DNA from 3 places in the Allobosea rubneri genome. Region 1 is predicted to be linked to each of the others. Evidence: predicted binding sites of a transcription regulator. Region 1 holds the regulator's gene; each other region holds the start of a gene.
What was found. The regulator LexA, encoded in region 1, represses DNA repair genes until DNA is damaged. The targets are predictions, from matches to a motif close to TGTTCNNNNTGTGTTCNG.
Positions count from the first base shown of each region.

Region 2: a site for LexA is predicted at 4,397-4,414, ahead of RKE40_RS19370 (LexA family protein). Genes of this name have one in related genera too.
Region 3: a site for LexA is predicted at 1,423-1,440, ahead of RKE40_RS11910 (helicase-related protein). Genes of this name have one in related genera too.

Region 1 is NZ_JAWDID010000005.1:56,664-63,672, reverse strand. Features, by position in the region: gene RKE40_RS05215 (ComEC/Rec2 family competence protein) at 1-1,215, shown strand, start outside; gene lexA (transcriptional repressor LexA) at 1,209-1,940, opposite strand; gene RKE40_RS05205 (hypothetical protein) at 2,119-2,478, shown strand; gene RKE40_RS05200 (molybdopterin molybdotransferase MoeA) at 2,485-3,696, opposite strand; gene moaC (cyclic pyranopterin monophosphate synthase MoaC) at 3,693-4,181, opposite strand; gene trpC (indole-3-glycerol phosphate synthase TrpC) at 4,178-4,990, opposite strand; gene trpD (anthranilate phosphoribosyltransferase) at 4,998-6,011, opposite strand; gene RKE40_RS05180 (anthranilate synthase component II) at 6,026-6,643, opposite strand; gene RKE40_RS05175 (DUF1579 domain-containing protein) at 6,787-7,009, opposite strand, start outside.
Region 2 is NZ_JAWDID010000033.1:6,816-13,824, reverse strand. Features, by position in the region: gene RKE40_RS19395 (AAA family ATPase) at 53-1,978, opposite strand; gene RKE40_RS19390 (metallophosphoesterase) at 2,018-2,824, opposite strand; gene RKE40_RS19385 (DUF6634 family protein) at 2,931-3,374, opposite strand; gene RKE40_RS19380 (helix-turn-helix domain-containing protein) at 3,478-4,017, shown strand; gene RKE40_RS19375 (hypothetical protein) at 4,126-4,317, opposite strand; gene RKE40_RS19370 (LexA family protein) at 4,435-4,857, shown strand; partial or broken gene RKE40_RS19365 (Y-family DNA polymerase) at 4,854-6,121, shown strand; gene RKE40_RS19360 (GAF domain-containing protein) at 6,483-7,009, shown strand, end outside.
Region 3 is NZ_JAWDID010000015.1:5,619-12,627, forward strand. Features, by position in the region: gene RKE40_RS11910 (helicase-related protein) at 1-1,331, opposite strand, end outside; gene RKE40_RS11915 (alpha/beta fold hydrolase) at 1,649-2,539, opposite strand; gene RKE40_RS11920 (DUF3108 domain-containing protein) at 2,686-3,513, opposite strand; gene rpmB (50S ribosomal protein L28) at 3,772-4,059, shown strand; gene RKE40_RS11930 (esterase-like activity of phytase family protein) at 4,317-5,327, opposite strand; gene cobT (cobaltochelatase subunit CobT) at 5,324-7,009, opposite strand, start outside.

The DNA.
Region 1 (7,009 bases):
TCCGGCGCTGAAGTCGCGACCGTGCGCTCGCTGATCATGACGCTGGTGATGCTCGGCGCCATTCTGGTCGACCGGCCGGCCCTCAGCATGCGCAACCTCGCCTTGGCGGCGATCATCGTCCTGCTGCGCGAGCCGGAGGCGCTGCTCGGGCCGAGCTTCCAGATGTCCTTCGGCGCGGTCGCGGCGCTGATCGCCTTCGCCGAACGCTGGCAGGAGCGCCCGCCTGATGCGGCTGCCGCCAGCTGGCCCTGGCCGCTGCGGCCGCTCTGGCTCTCGGCCGTCGGCATCATCGTCACCACCTTGCTGGCGACGGCCGCGACTGCGCCCTTCGGCGTCTACCACTTCCAGACCTTCAACCCGTTCGGCCTGCTCGGCAACGCGCTCGCCCTGCCTTTCGTCTCGCTCATTGTCATGCCGGCCGCGGTCTTCGGCGTGCTGGCTTATCCGTTCGGGCTCGACTGGCCGGGCTGGGCCCTGATGGGCTGGGCCTCCGGTCTCGTCCTGCAGCTCGCCCATTGGGTCGCCGGTATCGAACGCTCGACCATGGTGCTGCCTGCCTTCGATCCCGTGGCGCTCGCCCTGTTCGCGCTGGCGCTGCTCTGGCTGACCTTGTGGACGACGGCCCTGCGCTTCCTCGCGGCGCTGCCGCTCTGCGCCGGCCTGGCGCTCGCCTCGGACCCGACGCGGCCCGACATCCTGATCGAGCGCGACGGTTCCGGCATCCTGGTGCGCGGTGCCGAAGGACGACTCGTCCTGGCAGGCAAGCCGAGTCGCTTCGTGCTGACGCAATGGCTCCATGCCGACGGCGATTCCCGCCCTCCGGATGATGCCACCTTGCGAGAGGGCGCCGCCTGCGACGCGCGCGGCTGCGTGATCCGTCTCAAGGATGGCCGCAATGTCGCCTACACAAAGGACCGCGTCGCCATCGTCGAGGACTGCCAGCGCGCCGACCTCGTCGTCACGCCGCTCCACGTCAATGGCACCTGTACCGCCCGACTGATCGACCGGGCCGCGCTCGCCCGCGATGGCGCGACGGCGCTTGGGTCCATGCGCGGCGGCAGCTGGCGCGCCTACACCGCCGAGGACGCAACGCGCCTGCGACCCTGGACCCGGGCCCGGCCCGCTCCTGCGACCGTGCCTTCTTCATCGGAGCCAGCACGTACGCCCGCAAACGTGCCGACCGAGCAGGCGGAGGACAGCGGGATGCTTCAGTAGCGCCGCATCAGATTGACGAGCCGGCCCTGGATCTTGACCCGGTCCGGGCCGAGCACGCGGGTCTCATAGGCCGGGTTGGCCGCTTCGAGCGCGATCGAGGAGCCGCGCTTGCGGAGGCGCTTCAGCGTCGCTTCCTCGTCGTCAATCAGGGCGACGATGATGTCGCCGGTATTGGCCGTGTCCTGCTTGCGGATGACGACGGTGTCGCCGTCGAGAATGCCGGCCTCGATCATCGAATCGCCGCGGACTTCGAGCGCGTAGTGCTCGCCGCCGCCGAGCATGTCGGCGGGCATGGAGACGCTATGGCTGCGATCCTGGATCGCCGAGATCGGCGTGCCGGCGGCGATGCGGCCCATGACTGGGATGGAGACGGTGGAGCGCCCGTTCTCCTCGGCGCCCGCCGGGCGCGGCTTGGCTAGATTGGCTGCCGGGGCAGGCGGGGTCTGGCCGAGGCCGCCCTGAACGACCGACGGGCTGAAGCGCCCGCGCTGCGCCTGCGGCCCGCCGATCCCGTCCGGCATCTTGATGACTTCGAGCGCGCGGGCGCGGTTCGGCAGCCGGCGAATGAAGCCGCGTTCCTCCAGCGCCATGATCAGCCGGTGGATGCCGGATTTGGAGCGTAGGTCGAGCGCGTCCTTCATCTCGTCGAAGGAGGGCGGTACGCCGGATTCTCGCAGGCGTTCATGGATGAAGCGAAGCAGTTCGAACTGTTTGCGTGTCAGCATGATCTCGCCGCCCCGGCCTTTCGCATCGGAATCGAAACAAAGCACGAACAACATACCCGTTCGCCTTGTGTTCCGCAAGGGACGTCCATCGGCCGTATTGCGCCGCGCGAAACTGGCCCTTCTGCGTGCAAGCGAAGCTTTGTCCAGCGTGGGGTGCCACGGCGAGAGGGAGGGAGCGATGGCGGTCAAGCTGACGAGTCTGAGCGCTATGATGGCCGCGGCTGTGGCCGGTATGGCGAGTGCCGCCGAACTGCCGGTGCGCGGCGAATTCGGCGATCCGACGCAGCAGGGCTGCAGATGGCTGAAGGAGGGGACCGAGGGCGCCTATGTCGGCTTCAACCGCGGCGGCCGCACCGGCGAGGCAGGCGAGGGCGGCTGCCATTTCAGCCGGATAGAGCGCGTATCCGCCAACGAATACCGGATGAGCGGCACCTGCTTCAGCATCGACGGGCCGAAGCGTCGCGCCAGCCGGACCCTCAAGGTCGTCTCGAACGACGAGGTCGTCTATGGCGGCACGCGCTATCTGCGCTGCCGCTGATCGGCCTCAGCGCAACCGGATAATCCGGCACGGATCGCCGGCCTTGGCCGGTTCGGCGAAAACCGGCCGGATCACCAGCGCCTCGGCCCGGGCGAGGTTCGCCAGCATCGAGGAATCCTGCTTGGGAAAGGGCTTCACCCGGCGCTCGCCTGCCTCCGTCACGAAGGTCGAGCGCAGATAGTCCTGGCGCTCGTCATTCGCCGGCAGGTCGACGGCGAGGACCGCCGGCTCGCCGCGGTCGCGCTCCGGCTCGGCCATGCCGAGCAGGGCCTCGATCAGCGGCGTGACGAAGAGGTGTCCGCAGACGATCGAGGAGACCGGGTTGCCGGGGAGGCCAAGCGCGACCATCGGGCCGAGCCTTCCCATCATCATCGGCTTGCCCGGCCGCATCGCGATCTTCCAGAAGCCGAGATCCATGCCCTGGGCCTTGAGTGCGGCCTGGACGAGGTCATGCGCGCCGACGGAGGCGCCGCCGAGCGTGATCAGCACATCGGCATTCGCCGCCTTCGCCGCCTCGATGCGGGCCGCAAGATCGGGATGATTGTCGCGGGCGATGCCGAGATCGAGCGCCGTGCCGCCGGCCTGCTCGACCAGTGCGGCCAGCGCATAGCTGTTCGAGGCGACGATCTGGTCGGGGCCGACCGGCTCGCCCGGCAGGACGAGCTCGTCGCCGGTGGCGAGGATTGCGACCACGGGCTTGCGGCGAACCGGAAGCTCCGGATGCCCCATTGCGGCGGCAAGGCCGAGCGCGGCGCTGTCGAGGCGGCGGCCGGCCGCGAGCAGGATCTCGCCACTGCCGAAATCGAGCCCGGCGGCGCGCACGAACTGACCCCTGCCCGCCGCCTTGGTGACGCGGATCACCGGGCCGTCGACGCCCTCGGCATGCTCCTGGATCAGGATGGCGTCGGTGCCCTCGGGCAGCGGCGCTCCGGTGAAGATGCGGACGGTCTCGCCGGGGGCGACCGCGCCGGAAAAACCGCGGCCGGCGGCGGATTCGCCGATGACCCGCAATTCCTTGCCGGGCTGGAGATCATCGGCACGAGCGGCATAGCCGTCCATCGCCGAATTGGCGAAGGGCGGCTGGGTGCGCAGCGCCGCGACATCGGCCGCCAGCACACGGCCGGCGCAGCGCGCCAAGGGCAGGGTTTCGGCGCCGGTGGTTCCGGGAACGCTGTCGAGCAGCGCGCGCAGCGCGACGGCAACCGGTGTCAGGCTCATCTCTGCCCTTCCGCAACTTCGTAGACGCCGGACTTGCCGCCGGATTTGTGGACGAGCTGGATCGCTTCGATACGCATGCCGCGATCGACCGCCTTGACCATGTCGTAGACCGTCAGGCAGGCGACGCTGACGGCGGTCAGCGCTTCCATCTCGACGCCGGTCTTGCCGGTGAGGCGCACTTCGGCCCGCACCCGCACGCCCGGCAGGGCCTCGTCGATCGCAAGATCGACGGCAATCTTGGTCAGCAGCAGCGGGTGGCAGAGCGGGATCAGCTCATGGGCCCTCTTTGCCGCCATGATCCCGGCGAGGCGGGCAGTGCCGAGCACATCGCCTTTCTTGGCGTCGCCGGCGCGCACGATCGCGAGCGTTTCCGCCTGCATCACGACGCTGCCTTCGGCGACGGCGATCCGGGCGGTTTCCGCCTTGTCGCCGACATCGACCATGTGGGCCTGGCCCTGGCTGTCGAGATGCGAAAGCCGGCTCACGCCGCCGCCTCCGTCGCCTTTCCGGTCAGGAGCTGACGGGTCGCGCCTGCAACATCCTGCTGACGCATCAGGCTTTCGCCGACGAGGAAGGTGTTGACGCCGCAGCCCTGAAGCCGGGTGATGTCGGCATGGCTGAAGATGCCGCTCTCCCCGACGAGATGCCGGTCGGCCGGGACCAGCGGTGCCAGGCGTTCGGTCACGGCGAGGCTGACCTCGAAGCTGCGCAGGTCGCGATTGTTGATGCCGACCAGAAGGGTGTCGAGCTTCAGCGCCCGCTCGAGCTCGGCTTCGTCATGGACCTCCGCCAGCACGGCCATGCCGAGCGCCTTTGCGGTATCGGTCAACTCGTGAGCCGCGGCATCGTCGACCGAGGCCATGATCACGAGGATGCAGTCGGCGCCCCAGCTGCGGGCCTCGAAGACCTGATAGGGCTCGAACATGAAATCCTTGCGCAGGCCCGGCAGACCGGAGGCCTCGCGCGCCTGCGCCAGATATTCCGGCTGGCCCTGGAAGGAGGGGGTGTCGGTCAGCACCGAAAGGCAGGCGGCGCCGCCTTCCGCATAGGCCTTCGCCAAGGCCGGCGGATCGAAATCCGGCCGGATCAGGCCCTTGGACGGGCTCGCCTTCTTGATCTCGGCGATCAGCGCCGGCAGTCCGGCCTTCCGCTTGGCTTCGAGAGCGCCGAGAAAGTCGCGCGGCGGCGGCATGGCGGCGGCGCGGCGCTCGATCTCGGCCTGCGGCACGGCGCTGCGAGCGACGACGATCTCCTCGCGCTTATAGGCCTCTATCCGCTTCAGAATGTCGGACATGGCTGCCTCAGGCGTTCGAGCTGGCGACGAGCGCGGCGAGCACGCCCTTGGCCTTGCCGCTGTCGAGGGCCTGATAGGCCTGGGCGAGGCCATCACCGAGCGCGCCGGCCTTGCCGGCGACGACGAGGGCTGCCGCGGCATTGAAGGCTGCGATGTCGCGGAAGGCGCTCTTCTTGCCGTCGAGCACGTCCTGCAGGGCCTTGGCGTTCTGCTCCGGCTCGCCGCCGCGCAGATCCTCGGACTTCGCCCGGGCGATGCCGACATCCTCGGGCGAAATCGAGAAGCTCTCGATCTTGCCGTCCTTGAGCGCGACGACGCGGGTCGGGCCGGTGGTGGTGATCTCGTCGAGCCCGTCCGAGCCATGCACGGCCCAGATCGACTGCGAGCCGAGCGAGGCGAGCACCTTCACCATCGGCTCGAGCCAGGTCTCCGAGAAGGCCCCGACGAGCTGCTTCTTCACCCCGGCCGGATTGGAGAGCGGCCCGACGAGGTTGAAGATCGTGCGGGTGCCGAGCTCGGTGCGCACCGGCGCGACATGGCGCATCGAGGCGTGATGGGCGGGGGCGAACATGAAGCCGACGCCGGCATCGCGGATGCTGCGCTCGATCCCGGCGGGCTCGAGCCCGACCTTGACGCCGAGCGCCGTCAGCACGTCCGCCGCGCCGGAGCGCGAGGACGCCGCGCGGTTGCCATGCTTGGCGACCGGCACGCCGCAGGCGGCGGTGATGATCGAGGCCAGGGTCGAGACGTTGTAGGAACCCGACGCATCGCCGCCGGTGCCGACGATGTCGATCGCCTCGGCCGGGGCCGAAACGGTGAGCATGCGGGCGCGCATCGCGCTGACCGCGCCGGCGATCTCTTCGGTGCTCTCGCCGCGAACGCGCAGCGCCATCAGGAAGGCGGCGGCCTGGGCGTTGGTGACGCCGCCCGAAAGCATGGTCTCGAAGGCGTCGCGGGCCTCCTCGCGCGAAAGCGAGGCGCCGGTCGCGACCTTGGCGATGAAGGGCTTGAAGTCTTCCATGGGAACTCGATCGATCAGGCTGTCGCGGAAAGGGCGGCGGAGTCGGACGCGGCCGACCATCGTTCGGCGAGATCGAGGAAATTGCGCAGGATCGTCGCGCCGTGCTCCGAGGCAATGCTTTCCGGATGGAACTGCACGCCGTGCACCGGCAGCTCGCGATGCGAGAGCGCCATGATCATGCCGTCGCCGGATTCCGCCTCGATCGAGAGCACCTCCGGGCAGGTTTCGCGCTTCACCACCAGCGAGTGGTAGCGCGTCGCCTCGAGCGGGCCGTTGATGCCGTGGAACAGGCCGCGTGCGCGGTGCGTGACGGTCGAGACCTTGCCGTGCATCGGCAGCGGTGCGCGCACGACCTCGCCGCCGAAGACCTGGCCGATCGTCTGCAGGCCGAGGCAGACGCCGAACATTGGCACCTTGCCGGCGCCTTCGCGCACGAGGTCGAGGCAGATGCCGGCTTCGGTCGGCGTGCACGGGCCGGGCGAGAGCACGATCGCGCCGTGGCCGCCGGAAAGCGCCTCCGCGACCGTCAGCGAGTCGTTGCGGCGAACTTCGACCTCGGCTCCGAGCCCGCCGATCAGGTGGACCAGGTTCCAGGTGAAGCTGTCGTAATTGTCGATCAGCAGGATGCGCATCGCCGTCCGGGGCCGTCCCCACCCGTTGTCATTGCGATTGCACATGGCCCCGAACGCGCGTGCGGGTCAAGCACGAGGGCGCGGAGCCGGCCGGCCCGCGCCCTCGTCCAATCGTTGCCGCAGCTGCGTGCGGCGCCCTGGCGCTACCGCTTGCGGCGGTAATGCGCGGTCATGAAGCTGTGCCACGTCCCATCCGGGCCCTGTGCCTGCGATGACAGGGTATGATGGTCGTCGCTCTTGATCTCGAGGATGTCCTGATACTTCGCGGTCTTGCCCGGCGTGGTGAAGTCGGGACCTTCCGTGTCGAGGGTGAGGATCTTGCCGGAAGCGTCGAGCTTGCCGGAATAGACCCACTGATTGGACATC
Region 2 (7,009 bases), on a different contig from region 1:
GCGGCGACCCGAGAAAGCCCCTCCAAAATCGTCGACCGAGCGGCTCCGTTGTTCAGCCTCGCCTAGCGGCGTTGGAGTCGACAAGCTCTGGGCCCCTCTTTCGCCGCTGCTGGAGGCTTGCGAAGAAAATGCAGGCATCACCTCCAGTGATGCGCTTCCCTTCGAGCAGTTCCTCCGCCGCGTGCTCCACCGCGCCGGGGTGGTCCTCGACGAGTGAGCGCGCCCTAACCATTTGCTCCGCAAGAACGATTTCGACCCTCTCGCGAATGGCTTGTGATGTATGGAGCAATCGAAGCAGCTCCGGCTCTCCGTCACCCGCCAGGAAAGCCAGCCCGTCGCCGAGCCCGTATGACGCTTCGAGCCGCAACGCAGCCAGGGTTGCCAGATGGAGGTCGCTTCCGCGAGTTCCCCCGGCTCCAATAGAACGATTGCCCAGGATGGCCTCTTCCGCAGCTATGCCAGCCAGCAGAAAGCAAATCTCGTCGAGGAGGCTCTGGACGGTGATCTCGGCGATCGGCGTCTTGCCGATCCGGACAACCCCCAATGATTGATGCCCGCCAGCCGGAATTTCTTTGGCCCGGATCTCGGCAAACTCGAACGGCTTCTCCAACGCGACGGCGGCAACCACATGACCGGCCTCATGGACGGCTGCACGGCGCAACATCGCGTCGGGAATGGAGACTGTCGGCGGAAGCGTTGCCTCGAGATCAGAGACGGAGACCATCCGTCGAGCCCGACGGGCCGATCGGCGGGCGTCACGAACGAGTTGCTCCAAGGCAGCGCCGCTCCAGCCTTCGGTCCGGCCTACGGTGACGGAAAGATCGTCGTTTTGTAGAGCCCCAGCCAGATGCCAACGGATAATGCCCTCGCGAGCCGGACCATCGGGTAGTAGAATCCGTATATGGCGATCGAGGCGTCCAGGCCGAACGAGAGCGGCATCCAATCTTTCCGGATAATTGCACGCGCCTACGACAATCACGCCCTCCCGCCGTTCGGCGCCATCGATGCATTCAAGGAGAGCTGCCACCTCCTTATTGTGGTATTGGCTGTTGTATTCGTTGCTGAATTTCTCCCTGTCTCCAGCGGCGTCGACCTCGTCGATAAAGATAATGGACGGCGCGTTCTTACGCGCTTCGTCGAAAGCGGCCCTCATCGCCCGGAGATATTCGCCAAGATGGCCGTGCGCTTGCCAGCGTGCCAGTGACCCTAGAACGAGATGCACGCCGCAGCTTGCCGCTAGAGCCTTTGCTAAGGTCGTCTTGCCGGTCCCGGTCGGGCCGCTGATTAGAATCCCCTTATCGATGTCCTCCCACCCGATCTTGCCCTCACGCCAGTCATTTAGATCTTGGGCGAGATCAAGCGCCCAGCTCCCGGCCTCGCCTAGGCCATGCAGATTCTCGATGCGGAGTTCCCGATCCTTGACCGGGGTGCGGTTCTTCAGAACCTCCCTCATACAATCTAGAGATTGAGACACGGGCCTGGTCCGCCACAGCATCGAACCGACGAGATCCAGAGGCATGGCAGCAAGCTCCTCGGCCTGCACCACACTCATCCGCCGCTTAAGGCAGACGCGACTGGCCGCCATGAGGTGCCGGACCTGAGGGCGGTCCAACTTCACCACGTCGTCGATTGCCGCCATTACCGCGTTCGGAACCTCGGCCACATCTTTCGCAAGAATGACAAGGCAATCGTGCTTCAGAAGGTCGTCCTGAGTGGCCTCTTTTCGCTCCTTTCGCCAGTGATCGGGGGCGACCACGATCTTCGCGTTGTCGCCAAAATCGAAGCCGCCGAACCGATCAGGTTTCGAAAACGCGAAGTTGGTTGCATGCCGGTAGTCCTCGACGTCGGCATCGTCTGGGACGATCAGGACGAGTGCGAGGGTACCGCCGCGGCGCAGATACGGCCGGCAACCACGGATCGTCGCGCAATAAGCCAAGAGGCGGCCAGCGCTGCGGATAATGTTGGCGCGGTCCCGCAAGACTCTGCCATTCCGTTTTCTCATCGGACTGGACCCCGGTTAGCGACAATTGCGAAATGGAGAGACTTCGACGACGAGGCTCGGATTGAACTCCGGGTTCTCGCGTCCTCCTCCGCGGTGCGGATAGCCGGCTTGGTTCGAAAGGATACGCGTCTGGCCGACCCAATAGTCGTGGGAGGCGTGATCGTGACCATGGATCCAGAGCTCGGGTCTATATTGCTCAATGACCTCGGTGAGGTCGGAGGCGAAAGCAGGCGACAGCGCGTCCCCCCGGTATCGGGGTTGAACGGAGCCAGGGTGAGGAGCGTGGTGCGTGACCACGACCGTACTCCCTCCGAATGGCTTCCGGAGGTTCTCCACGATGAAGTTCAGATCCTGGGCATGGAGCGCGGCGGCGTGCGGAGGCAGGAAGCGCCTCCGTCGTCCATCTTCGACCACCTCGATTAGGCGGTGATCGTTCATTCTCAGGAGCGCCGCGAGTCGCGCCTCTTCTGCGTCTCCCAGAAGGGCGTAGTCGGTCCAGAGCGTGCAGCCGATGAAGCGTGTATCGCCGACGACGACCATTCCCGGCGCCAACATGTCGATTCCGGCCCGCTGGGCCAAGATCTCGCCCGTGCTCAAGGATTCAGCGAGCTCTGCTCGATAGAACTCGTGGTTCCCCGGCACGAAGACGACCGGTCTCCCCTTGAGCGGGCCGCTCCGTTGCCGATCGATCCACGCAATCGCGTCCGCGATCGGTCGCCCGATGTCGCCGGCGAATACGGCGACATCGAAATCCTCGATGTCATCGGGAAGTTCGAAGGGGCCGAATTCAAGATGAATGTCGGATAGGACGAGAAGACGCATGCATCATTCCTATTGGCCGCGTCGGGTGCGAAACGCGCGCGACGATGAGTTGGAAGCCGGAGGTAATTTTCTCGGCTCCCTCGATGGATCTCGTTGAGCGGAAACTTCAGCCGCCGGACGTCGACTTGATGTGCGTGCCGAGCCGATACCAGCGAGACCGTGTTCTCGCCCAACCGCGCTCTCCGTCGATCACGACGAGGTCGGAGGTAACGACCCTGCGCCCCGATCCCGCCAGCAGCGGATGTCCGGAGACCTCGCCGACGAGGCAATAGGCGGGCCTTGACGTCACCAGCCATCGATCAAGCATCGGCGCCGTCGCGAGTTCGGCGCTGGCCGGAGCTTTCGTTGCGCAGAACAACTTGAGGTCGGCGACGAGACGCGTCAGCCGTTCGATCTCGAGTTCAAGCCCTGCCCGCCGTTCCGCCCAAGCCAAATCTATTGGATCCATCGGAATGCCGTTCCTGCTAGATTCACCCGGGAACTCGACTAGCGAACTGCCCGTCGCGCTCGGCACGACGTAAGCAATGATCGTCCGGGCGTGCGCGAGCATCGGCACCTATTGAGCGCCCATGAACTTGCCTCAACGTGATCCCCGAGAACCGCGCCTCCTCCTCCTCGCTCGCTAAGGAGAGGGATTCGCCATCCGCGAAAACATGCACGAGCAATGGCTTCAGGCAGAGCTCGACCATCCCATGTGCCAGCAGCAAGCCGATTGTCATTCGGCCAACGGCGCAACCAGATCTGGCCAAAACCAAGAGTTCCATGACGCGTCCTCAACCGTGATTCGGGGCATGTCTCCGATCAGGTTTGAATCCCGCATACCTAAATGTCCCGATCAGGACAATTCAATTCTTGCATGGGCAAGGTTTTCCTGTTTGGGACAAATTGTTGACAAGCTGGATTCCAAGGCGGTCGCGTGCCATTCCACCGAGATGGTTGCGACTGCTAAGCTGTTGAGAGCGGCCAGGATTGCGCTCGGGCTCAGCCTCGACGAGCTCGCGGCGGAAGCAGGGATCGATCGCAGGACCGTGAGCCGGGTAGAGGGTCGTGGCGACGACCAGCGTCCGCTCGGAAGCGCTATCGCCGTCGAGCGCGCGCTCGAACGGAAGGGCATCGTCTTTCTAAAGGCTACTGCGAACGAAGGGGCTGGATTTCGCTTGCCAACCGAGCCCCCAACCCGATCGGCGCTTTAATCTCTGCTCCACCTTGGGTTGAGAGCATAACATCGAAATCAATGAGCGGTTCTGCTGGCAAACACACCAACAGCGACGCGATCGGCGTCACGGTCCTGCTTCTGAGGATCAGGGTAGCCCACTAGGCCGATCTGGGTATGGCTCGCCGTTGGAGAGTTTCCTCCTGCGACGAGCGGATCGGCGACCTGCTCGTGGTAGCAGCAAAACGCGCTCCTGATCGTCGCGCTCCAAGCCTTGGGCCTGGTCATCGATGAAGATCCTGCCGTCCTTGATCTCGACGGCGATGATTTCATTGAACATTTCACCCTCCCCAGCCTCGGCACGCCTAGCCGCGCTCCCCGGCTGTTGCCAACTCGCATCTTGACTTGGCAGAGGGCAATGTTCCTATTTTGTTCCTTCAAATAGGAGCCCGTTCCGATGCACATGTCGCCCGCCGTCTTGGGACCACCGATCTTTCTGCCGGTCTACCTGAAGGCAGTGCGGGCGGGATTCCCCTCGCCGGCGGACGACTACCTCGACGTCCCGATCGATCTATCCCGGGCGCTGATCCAGAACGCCCCGGCCACCTTCATCATGACGGTCGCGGGCGACAGCGCGATCGATGTCGGGATCTTCGACGGCTCATTGATCACGGTCGATCGCAGCTTGAAGCCGCGTGACGGCGACGCCGTTGTCGTCGACGTCAACGGCGAGCGTTCGATCAAGATCTTCAAGTCCACCGCGGGCCGATCAAGTCTCGCGTTCGGCAACCGGCGCTATCCCGACTACGACCCCGGGCCGGACGCCGAGATCGAGATCTTCGGCGTCGTGACCAACACGGTGCGGCGCTTCCGGAGATGACCCGCTCGTTCGCTCTGATCGACGGCAACAGCTTCTACTGTTCCTGCGAGCGGGTCTTTGATCCGAAACTGAAGGGGCGGCCCGTCATCGTGCTGTCCAACAACGATGGCTGCGCGGTCGCCCGGACGGCCGAGGCCAAGGCGCTAGGCATCCGGATGGTGCGCCGATGTTCACGATCCGCGAACTCTGCAAGCGCGAGGGCGTCGTCGTCTTCTCATCGAACTACACGCTGTACGGGGACATGAGCCGCCGCATGAACACGGTGTACCAGGGATTCGCGCCTGACATCGAGATCTACTCGATCGACGAGAGCTTCCTCGACCTGACGCCGGTCGTCCCGGAGCAACGCGAGGAACTCGGTCGAGACCTGCGATCGACGGTGTCAACCTGGACGGGTGTCCCGACCTGCGTCGGCATCGGACCGACGAAGACGCTCGCCAAGCTCGCCAACAAGATCGCCAAGAGTACGCCGCAACTCCGCGGCGTCTGCGACCTGACCAGCGAAGAGGCGAGGCGCGAGTGGCTGCCGCTCGTCGCGCTGGAGGACGTATGGGGCATTGGCCGTGCCAGTCAGGCCAAGCTGGGCGCATTCGGCTGCCAGACGGCCGCCGACGTCTCCGCGCTGGATCCCAAGCTCGCCCGGAAGACGTTGACGGTCGTCGGTGAGCGGATCATCCATGAGCTTCGCGGCCAGCCCTGCCTCGACCTCGAGGCCGTGGCGCCGACCCGGAAGGGTTGCGCCGTTACCCGATCCTTCTCCGGGCGAGTAGACAACTTGGAGATGATGCAGGAAGCCATCGCCGCCCATGCCACACGGCTCGGCGAGAAGCTCCGGCACCATGGCCTCGCGACCGACCACGTCACAGTCTTCTTCCACACCTCGCCCTTCGACAACGGCCCGTCTCGGTCGGTCTCGGTCACCGTCGATTTCCCGGAGGCGAGCAACGACACCCTTGTGCTAGTGCGCGCTGCGAAGTGGGGCGCGAGGCGGATCTGGAAGTCGGGCTATCTCTACGCCAAGGCCGGGCTGATGACCGTCGACATCGTGCCGCCGGAGAACTCTCAGCGCGCCCTGATCGGCGCCCTCGATCGCGACAAGAGCGGCCGCCTCATGGAGGCTTTGGATGCTTGCAACCAGAAGCACGGACGTGGCGTTGTCTTCCCAGCGGCGGCGGGGATCGCCCGCCAGCGCAAGGCATGGACCGCCAAATTCGAGATGCGGTCGCCAAGATACACGACACGGTTGGATGAGGTGCCGGTTGCGGGGCAGGCGCGAGTTCGCGTGAGCGCCCGGCGATGCTCGACCGCCTGCATTTCGTTGTCGCCGGCCGCTGGATGGCTGCGTAGACGAAGCAGGTCCCCCGCCAGCCGAATTGCTCGACAAGTTTCAGGGCGGAGACGAATTCGTCCCAGTCATTTGTCGTTGAGGACAGGGAAACACGGAACGATCTCGCGCAGTGGCGGGCGCCGCCTTACATCGCTTGTCGGCAACGCTTGTCCTGAGCGGCGCATCCCGAACGCTGAACGCCAGAGGCCATTCTGAAGCCACGGATGGTCAGAAGAGACTCGGGTGATTATCTATACTCACCAGCGGGGATCCTATGTCGATAGCAGTAACGCAATCCTTGGAATTCGACATCACGGACGAGCTCACGAGCCGCCCGATCGGATCAGCCGACCATCTCAAGGAAAAGCAATACATCCAGGATCTGGCACTCCGGCTGGGCGAGGCTCCGGAAGAGGTGCTGCCGCGTTTCGTCGAGATCGCGATGCGCATGTCGGGAGCCAACTCCGCGGGCTTAAGCCTGTACGAACCCGAACCCGCGCCCGGCGTGTTCCGCTGGCACCATCTAATCGGCGAGCTCGCCCGCTTCAATAATGCCACGACGCCCCGCAACAACAGCCCTTGCGGGATCACACTCGATCGGACCGGTCCCGTGCTGATGCAGCATGTCGAGCGCGTTTATGACTGGGTGGCTGAAGCCGGGATCGTTGTCCCGGAAGTGCTGCTCGTTCCGCTCTTCGTCGGGCGCACGGAACCTGTTGGCACGCTCTGGATCGTTTCCAACAGCGTTGGCCACTTCCACAGCGGGCACGCGAGGGTGGCCGGAGATCTGGCGTCGTTCGTCGGGACCGTTCTGCGTGTCCAGCG
Region 3 (7,009 bases), on a different contig from region 1:
CAGTCGGGACGGTTCGCAACGAAGGTCCAGGTCCGGACCTGCGCGATACGCGCCGACAGCGTGTCGATCTCGCCATCGGTGCGGTCGAGCGCATTGAGCTGCCCCCGGTACCAGTCCGGATCGAGCCGGCCGTGCCGCATCAGCCGAAGATACAGCATTGTCGCGAGGTCCGCATGCTGCATCGGCGCAATTTTGCGATAATCCGGCAGACCGCAGACCTCCCAGAGTCGCGATACGGCCGGCTTGCCTTGTGCCAGCCTCGCGACGTCGTGGTCGCGCGCCAGGATTTCCAGCGTGGTCATGTCCTCGGCGATCAGCGCGCGGGTCATTCCCTGTTCCTGCGGCTGCCGGTTGAGGCTGTCGAGCAGCCCCGGGACCGAGCGCAGGTCGAGATCGGAATTTCGCCATTGCAGCTGGCGAATCGGCTCGAAGCGGTGATTCTCGATCGCCTCGACCAGCTCGGCATCGAAGGGCGGCGCCCGACCGGTGGTGCCGAACGTCCCATCGCGCAGATGACGACCGGCCCGGCCGGCGATCTGGCCGAATTCGGCCGGATGCAGCTTGCGGAAATGATGGCCGTCAAACTTGCTGTCGCCGGCGAAGGCGATGTGGTCGACATCGAGGTTGAGCCCCATGCCGATCGCGTCGGTGGCGACGAGATAGTCGACATCGCCGGACTGGTAGATCTCGACCTGGGCATTGCGCGTGCGCGGTGAGAGCGCGCCCAGCACCACCGCCGCCCCGCCCTTCTGCCGGCGGATCAGCTCGGCGATGGCGTAGACCTCCTCGGCCGAGAAAGCGACGATCGCCGAACGGCGTGGCAGCCGGGTGATCTTGCGGTCCCCGGCGAAGGTGAGGTTCGAGAGGCGCGGCCGCGTCACCACATTGGCGCCCGGGATCAGCTGCTCAATGAGAGGCCGCATCGTGCCCGCGCCGATCAGCATCGTCTCGGCCCGGCCGCGATGATTCAGCAGCCGGTCGGAGAAGACATGGCCGCGGTCGAGATCGGCGGCGAGCTGGATCTCGTCGACGGCGACGAAGTCGACGGCGAGGTCACGCGGCATCGCCTCGACCGTGCAGACCCAGAAGCGCGGCCGCTCCGGCTTGATCTTCTCCTCGCCGGTGACGAGCGCCACCGCCTCCGGACCAACCTTCTCGACGACGCGCTGATAGACCTCGCGCGCCAAAAGGCGCAGCGGCAGGCCGATCATCCCCGTGGGATGCGCGATCATCCGTTCGATGGCGAGATGGGTCTTGCCCGTATTCGTCGGGCCGAGCACCGCCGTGACGCCGCGTGCGCGGAGCGAAGGCGGAAGGGAGCGGGGTTGGATCAAGACGCTGGAGCTTTCCTGCAGCCTGCGCGGCGAAATACCGGGCCAGCCCTACCGGTTCGGGCGCCCCAAGGGCAACCCGGGCCGTGAACAGAACGAGTCCGGAACGAAGCGAGGCCGAATCGCTGACTCCCGCAGAATCAGGTTTCGTTCACGGCGAGATGTCGCGGCAAGCGATTCAAAAACCACAAGATTTTGAATCGCCCTCGGTTTCCGTCCTTCGCCGACTTGCGCGCGCGAGGGCCGCTTTCGCTCATGTAGGCCTCCCGGGCGGGAAGGCGAGAGGCAAAAGCGAAAATAGTCGCGCACCCGTCAGCTCAGTCGCCGAAGACGTCAGCGAACACCTCGGCCGCCTCGTCCGGCGCCTCGACATGGACGAAATGACCGGCGTCCTCGCAATAGGTCACTTCGACGTCGTCGAAATAATAGGACAGGAAGGCGCTCCATTCCGCCTTCAGGACCGGGTCGTGTCGGCCCCAATGCACCCGCGTCGGCTGGTGGATCGGGACGGAAGGCGTCGGATGACCGTCGATGGCGGCGATCCGCGCCGCATTCTGGCTGCGATACCAGTCGAAGCCGCCGCGCAGATTGCCGGGTTTCAGGAAATTCTCGACCCAGCGGTCGAAGACCGGCGCGAAGGCGTCCTTGCGATGGCACCAATGCGTCAGGAAATGCCCGAGATAGAGCGCGCAGGCCTCGCGGCTGGAGCCAATCAGCTGTTCGGCCAGCGGCAATTGCTGGAAGGACTGGTACCAGATCTCGTTGACATGGCCCTCGCGCACCCAGGCCGAGCCGACGCTCGGCGTCGGGCAGTTGAAAAACAAGAGCTTCTCGACCCGCTGCGGATGGCGCCGCGCCAGCCCCTGGGCGACATAGGCCCCGACATCGTGGCCGACGACGCCGACCGGCCCCGTCCCGAGTGCCTCCAGCAGGGCGGCGATGTCGTCGGCATGGCTGTTGGCCCCGACATCGCTGCGCGGCGCGGGCGATTTGGCGCTGTCGCCGAAGCCGCGCAGGTCGGGAGCGATCAGGCGGAACTCGCCATGCAGGCGGTTCATCAGCGGCAGCCAGGTCATCCAGAATTCCGGCCAGCCATGCAGCAGCAGCACCGCCGGCCCGTCGCCGATCTCGGCGACATGCAGCACGGTATCGCGCACCACCACGTCGCGGCGCCGCAATCCTGGCGGCAGTGAAAAATCGCCGGGCATGTCGGCTCCAGGGTCGAATCGCGGCGAAAGGCTAGCCCTCCCACCGCCGATGCGGCAATCCGCCGAACGGCAACGCCTTCATGCGTTGAGAGGAGAGTACCGGCGGCGACGCCCTTCCCGCTCCAACGCGCCGCGGGCGCCTGACCTCAGTTGCGCGAGGTCGCCGCCGTGACGCCGGGATCGACCTTGAAGCGCGAGGCCTCGATCACCGCGGTGCCGATCATCGTCTTCACCGAGATCCGCACCGGCAGCATCATGCCCGTACCGGCGATCGGGGCGAGCCAAGTCGAGATCTCCTTGTTCTCGGCCATGAACTTGGTGCTCGGCCGCAGCGCCCGGTGGCCTGAGATCGGCACGTAGCGTGCCTGGCAGATCGAGACCGGGCCGCTATAGCCGTCGAGCTTGACCTCGCGGGTGCCGGCATAGCTTAGCTTGATGTCGTAGCGCGCGGCGCCGTCGAAGATCGGCAAGGTGCGGTTGCAGGCCGCGGCGCCCGAGTTCCGCCCGCCTTCGACCGGCATCAGGAAAGCGCTGATCGGGTCCATGACATTGCGGCGATGGGCGTCGCTGATCGGCACCCGGTCCGGCTTGGCATCGATCGGCGGTTCGATCTCGACCGCCCGCACGGCATTGCCGTCGAGCGCCATCCGGACGGTACGGCTTTCGCTCGAGCTCGCCGAGGAGATCGCGAATGTCGCCGGCGCGAGCCGGCCCGAATTGAGATTTCCGGTGGCGACGCCGGATCCGCGCCCACCGGTGAAGCCGCCGACGAGCCCCGTCAGCTTGGCCTGAACGTCGAGCTTGTAGCGGCTGCCCTCGATGTCCCCGCTGAGGCTGGCCTTGCCGAAGGTCATCCCGAGCAACGAGACGTCATAGGCCGCGTCGAGCGAAGCCGCCCCGGCAGGAACCACGCCCGCAAGCAGCAGAGCTGCCAGGGACAGCCCGGGCAGGGACGGCGTGAGGGCGGGCTTCATCTCGATGCTCCGGGCGGCGCGACCGTTCGACAGCTCGCTTGCACTGCGAATCGGTCCGAATCGTGACCTGATTAACGGAGTCTGACGAGAGGAGGTTACCGAGATGTTTCCGTCGCGCCGATCGGCACATCGCCTTGACGTGGGTCTGGCGCTTGGTTATAGACCCGCCACTTCAATTTGACTTCCGGTGCTCGCCTACCGGCACGTCGCGTGTCGGCGTTTTGTTTTGGGCACCCCGGAAACTTTGGGAACGATATCATGGCCCGCCGTTGCGAACTGACCGGGAAAGCCACCCTGACCGGCCACCTGGTCAGCCACTCGAACCGCAAGACCAAGACGGTCTTCCGGCCGAACCTGGTTAACGTCACCCTGCAGTCCGACACGCTCGGCCGCTCGGTCCGCCTGCGTGTCTCGGCCAACGCCCTGCGCACGGTCGATCATCGCGGCGGCCTCGACGCCTTCCTCGTCAAGGCTCCGGCCGGCGAGCTCTCGACCGGCGCGCTCGCCCTGAAGCGTGACATCGAGAAGAAGCTCGCCGCCAACTGAGCGGGCTTTTCTTCGCGCGGGCCTCCCCTCGCGATTGAATGAAGCGGCCGCGAGGCCGCTTTTTTCGTTTGGGCGACCTGCCCCCTCTCCCCTTGCGGGAGAAGGCTGGGGTGAGGGGTCGCGCGACACTGATCGCATGCCGGCGCGACATTTTTCGAAGTTCCAAAAGTCCTGCGCGACCCCTCACCCGACCCTTCGGGCCACCTTCTCCCGCAAGGGGAGAAGGGCAGGATCGAGCCCGGGCATGACGCGCGCTGCTATTGCACCAGCTCGAACTCCAGCAGCACCGTGCGCTGCAGGAAGGTCGAGAAATTATCGTCCGAGATCAGGGTGATGATGGTCCGCCCGTTCTCCAGGTGGACGGCCATCCCCTCCATGTTATCGATCTCCTGGCCGAGATCGGCCTCGATCAGGATCGGTCCGTCGAGCCGCGCCCCCGGTCGCAGCGCAGTGCCGGCGATTCGGCGGATGCGCATGCCGACGCCGCGCAGCGGCCGGTACCACCTCTCCAGCAGCAGCATGTCGCCGCCGGGCAGGAAGGCGAGGTCGGTGATGTCGTAGCCATTGCGGCGCACGACGTGGAAGCTCCCCGGCTGGCGTCCGCCGATGATGAAGCCGGTCGTCGGCTCGTCCTCCGAGCCGGAGCGTTCCGAGATCGCGACGAGCGCGCCCGCTAGCGGTTGGCCGGCCGGGACGACGCCGAGCGCCTCCAGCCCGCGATTGCTCGGCAGGCGCTTCACGGCGGCCGGAACCGGCACGATCCGCGCCCGTGCCTCGACGCCATGCCGTCCCCAGTCGAAGCGCAGGATGTCATGCGTGCGCTCGACGGCGAGATAGGCGACGCCGTCCTGGATCGCCAGCGCTTCGGTATCGTAATAGCGCGAGCGCGAGAGCGGTCGGCCGGAGACACCGAGCACCGGGGCGATCTCGGCCTGCTCCAGCCCGGCGAGGCGGCCATCACGCCGCACGAGCCGTCCCGTCAGCCAGGAAGCCTTGTCGCTCACCGCCACCAGTTGCGCACCGTCCGGCGAGCGCCAGAGCCCGGAGAAGCCGCCGAAGCGCGGATGGCTGCCGGTGAGCACGAGCCCGCTGCGGAAGACGAGCTGGCCGAAGCGGGTCTTGCCGGGATTGCCCGGCTCGAAAGCCGTAATCGGCCGAGCGGAAACGCTGACCGGCGAGCGGCCGGGCTCGATCGTCTCAGCGCGCGCGGGCGGCGCCAGCGCCGCCGCGCCGAGGCCGGCGACGAAAGCCCGTCTGCTCTGCGTCATTGCAGGCGGCGCGAGACGCGTCCGCCCGAGGCGGCGCCGGCATCCTCTTCGAACAGCTCGGCCAGCTTCTCGGTCATCACCCCGCCAAGCTCCTCCGCATCGACGATGGTGACGGCGCGGCGGTAGTAGCGGGTGACGTCGTGGCCGATGCCGATCGCGATCAGCTCGACCGGCGAGCGCGTCTCGATCTCGGCGATGACATGGCGCAGATGCCGCTCGAGATAGCTGCCGGCATTGACCGAGAGCGTGGAATCGTCGACCGGCGCGCCATCCGAGATCACCATCAGGATCTTGCGCTGCTCCGGCCGGGCCAGCAGGCGCTTATGCGCCCAGTCCAGCGCCTCGCCGTCGATGTTCTCCTTGAGCAGCCCCTCGCGCATCATCAGCCCGAGGTTCTTGCGCGCGCGGCGCCAGGGGGCGTCCGCCGCCTTGTAGATAATGTGACGGAGGTCGTTCAGGCGACCGGGATTGGCCGGCTTGCCCGATTGCAGCCAGGTCTCGCGCGAGAGCCCGCCCTTCCAGGCCCGCGTGGTGAAGCCCAGCAGCTCGACCTTGACGCCGCAGCGCTCCAGCGTCCGCGCCAGGATGTCGGCGCAGGTCGCCGCGACCGTGATCGGCCGGCCGCGCATCGAGCCGGAATTGTCGATCAGCAGCGTCACCACCGTGTCGCGGAAATTCGTGTCCGATTCCTGCCGGAAGGAGAGCGGCTGGAACGGGTCGATGATGATCCGCGGCAGGCGCGAGGGATCGAGCGCGCCCTCCTCCAGGTCGAACTGCCAGGAGCGGTTCTGCTGCGCCATCAGGCGCCGCTGCAGCCGATTGGCGAGGCGCGCGACGACGCCTTGAAGATGCGCCAGCTGCTTGTCGAGGTAGGCGCGCAGGCGCGTCAGCTCCTCGGCGTCGCAGAGTTCCTCTGCGGTGACCGTCTCGTCGAACTTCGTCGTGTATGCCTTGTAGTCGGTCTGCGGCCGGTCATTGGCGCGGCTGTCGCGCGGACGCGGCGCCTCGCCGGCTTCCTCGGCTTCGGAGCTGTCATCCTCCTCGTCCCAGTCGCCGGCCGGCGCGTCGGCGGCCTCGGAGGCCCCCTCCTGCATCTCCTCGGCGGCGTCCTCGCTGACCTCGGTCTCGGAACGCTCGCCCTGGCTCTCCTGCTCGGCCTCGCCTTCCTGCTGATCCTGATCCTCGGAGGACTGATCGTTCTCGTCCTCGTCCTCTTCGTCGTCCTGGCCCTGGCTGGTCTGCTCGGCCATGTCGAGCGAGGCCAGCATGTCGCGGACGGTGCGGGCGAAAGCACGCTGGTCCTCGACCGATTTGGCGAGCCGGTCGAGATCGGCACCGGCCTTGCTCTCGACATCGTCGCGCCAGAGCTCGACCAACTTCTGCGCCGCCTTGGGCGGCTTCAGGCCTGTCAGGCGCTCACGCACCATCAGCGCCAACGCGTCCTCGAGCGGTGCATCGGCGCGGTCGGTGATCTCCTCATAGCGCCCGCCGCGGTGGTAGCGGTCCTCGAGCATGGCGCCGATATTGCCAGCCATGCCGGCCATCCGGCGCGAGCCGAGCGACTCGACGCGGGCCTGCTCGACAGCGTCGAACACCGCCCGGGCAGCATCGCCCTCGGGCGCGGCGCGACGATGGACCGAGGCGTCGTGGCAGGCGAGGCGCAGCGCCATCGAATCGGCATG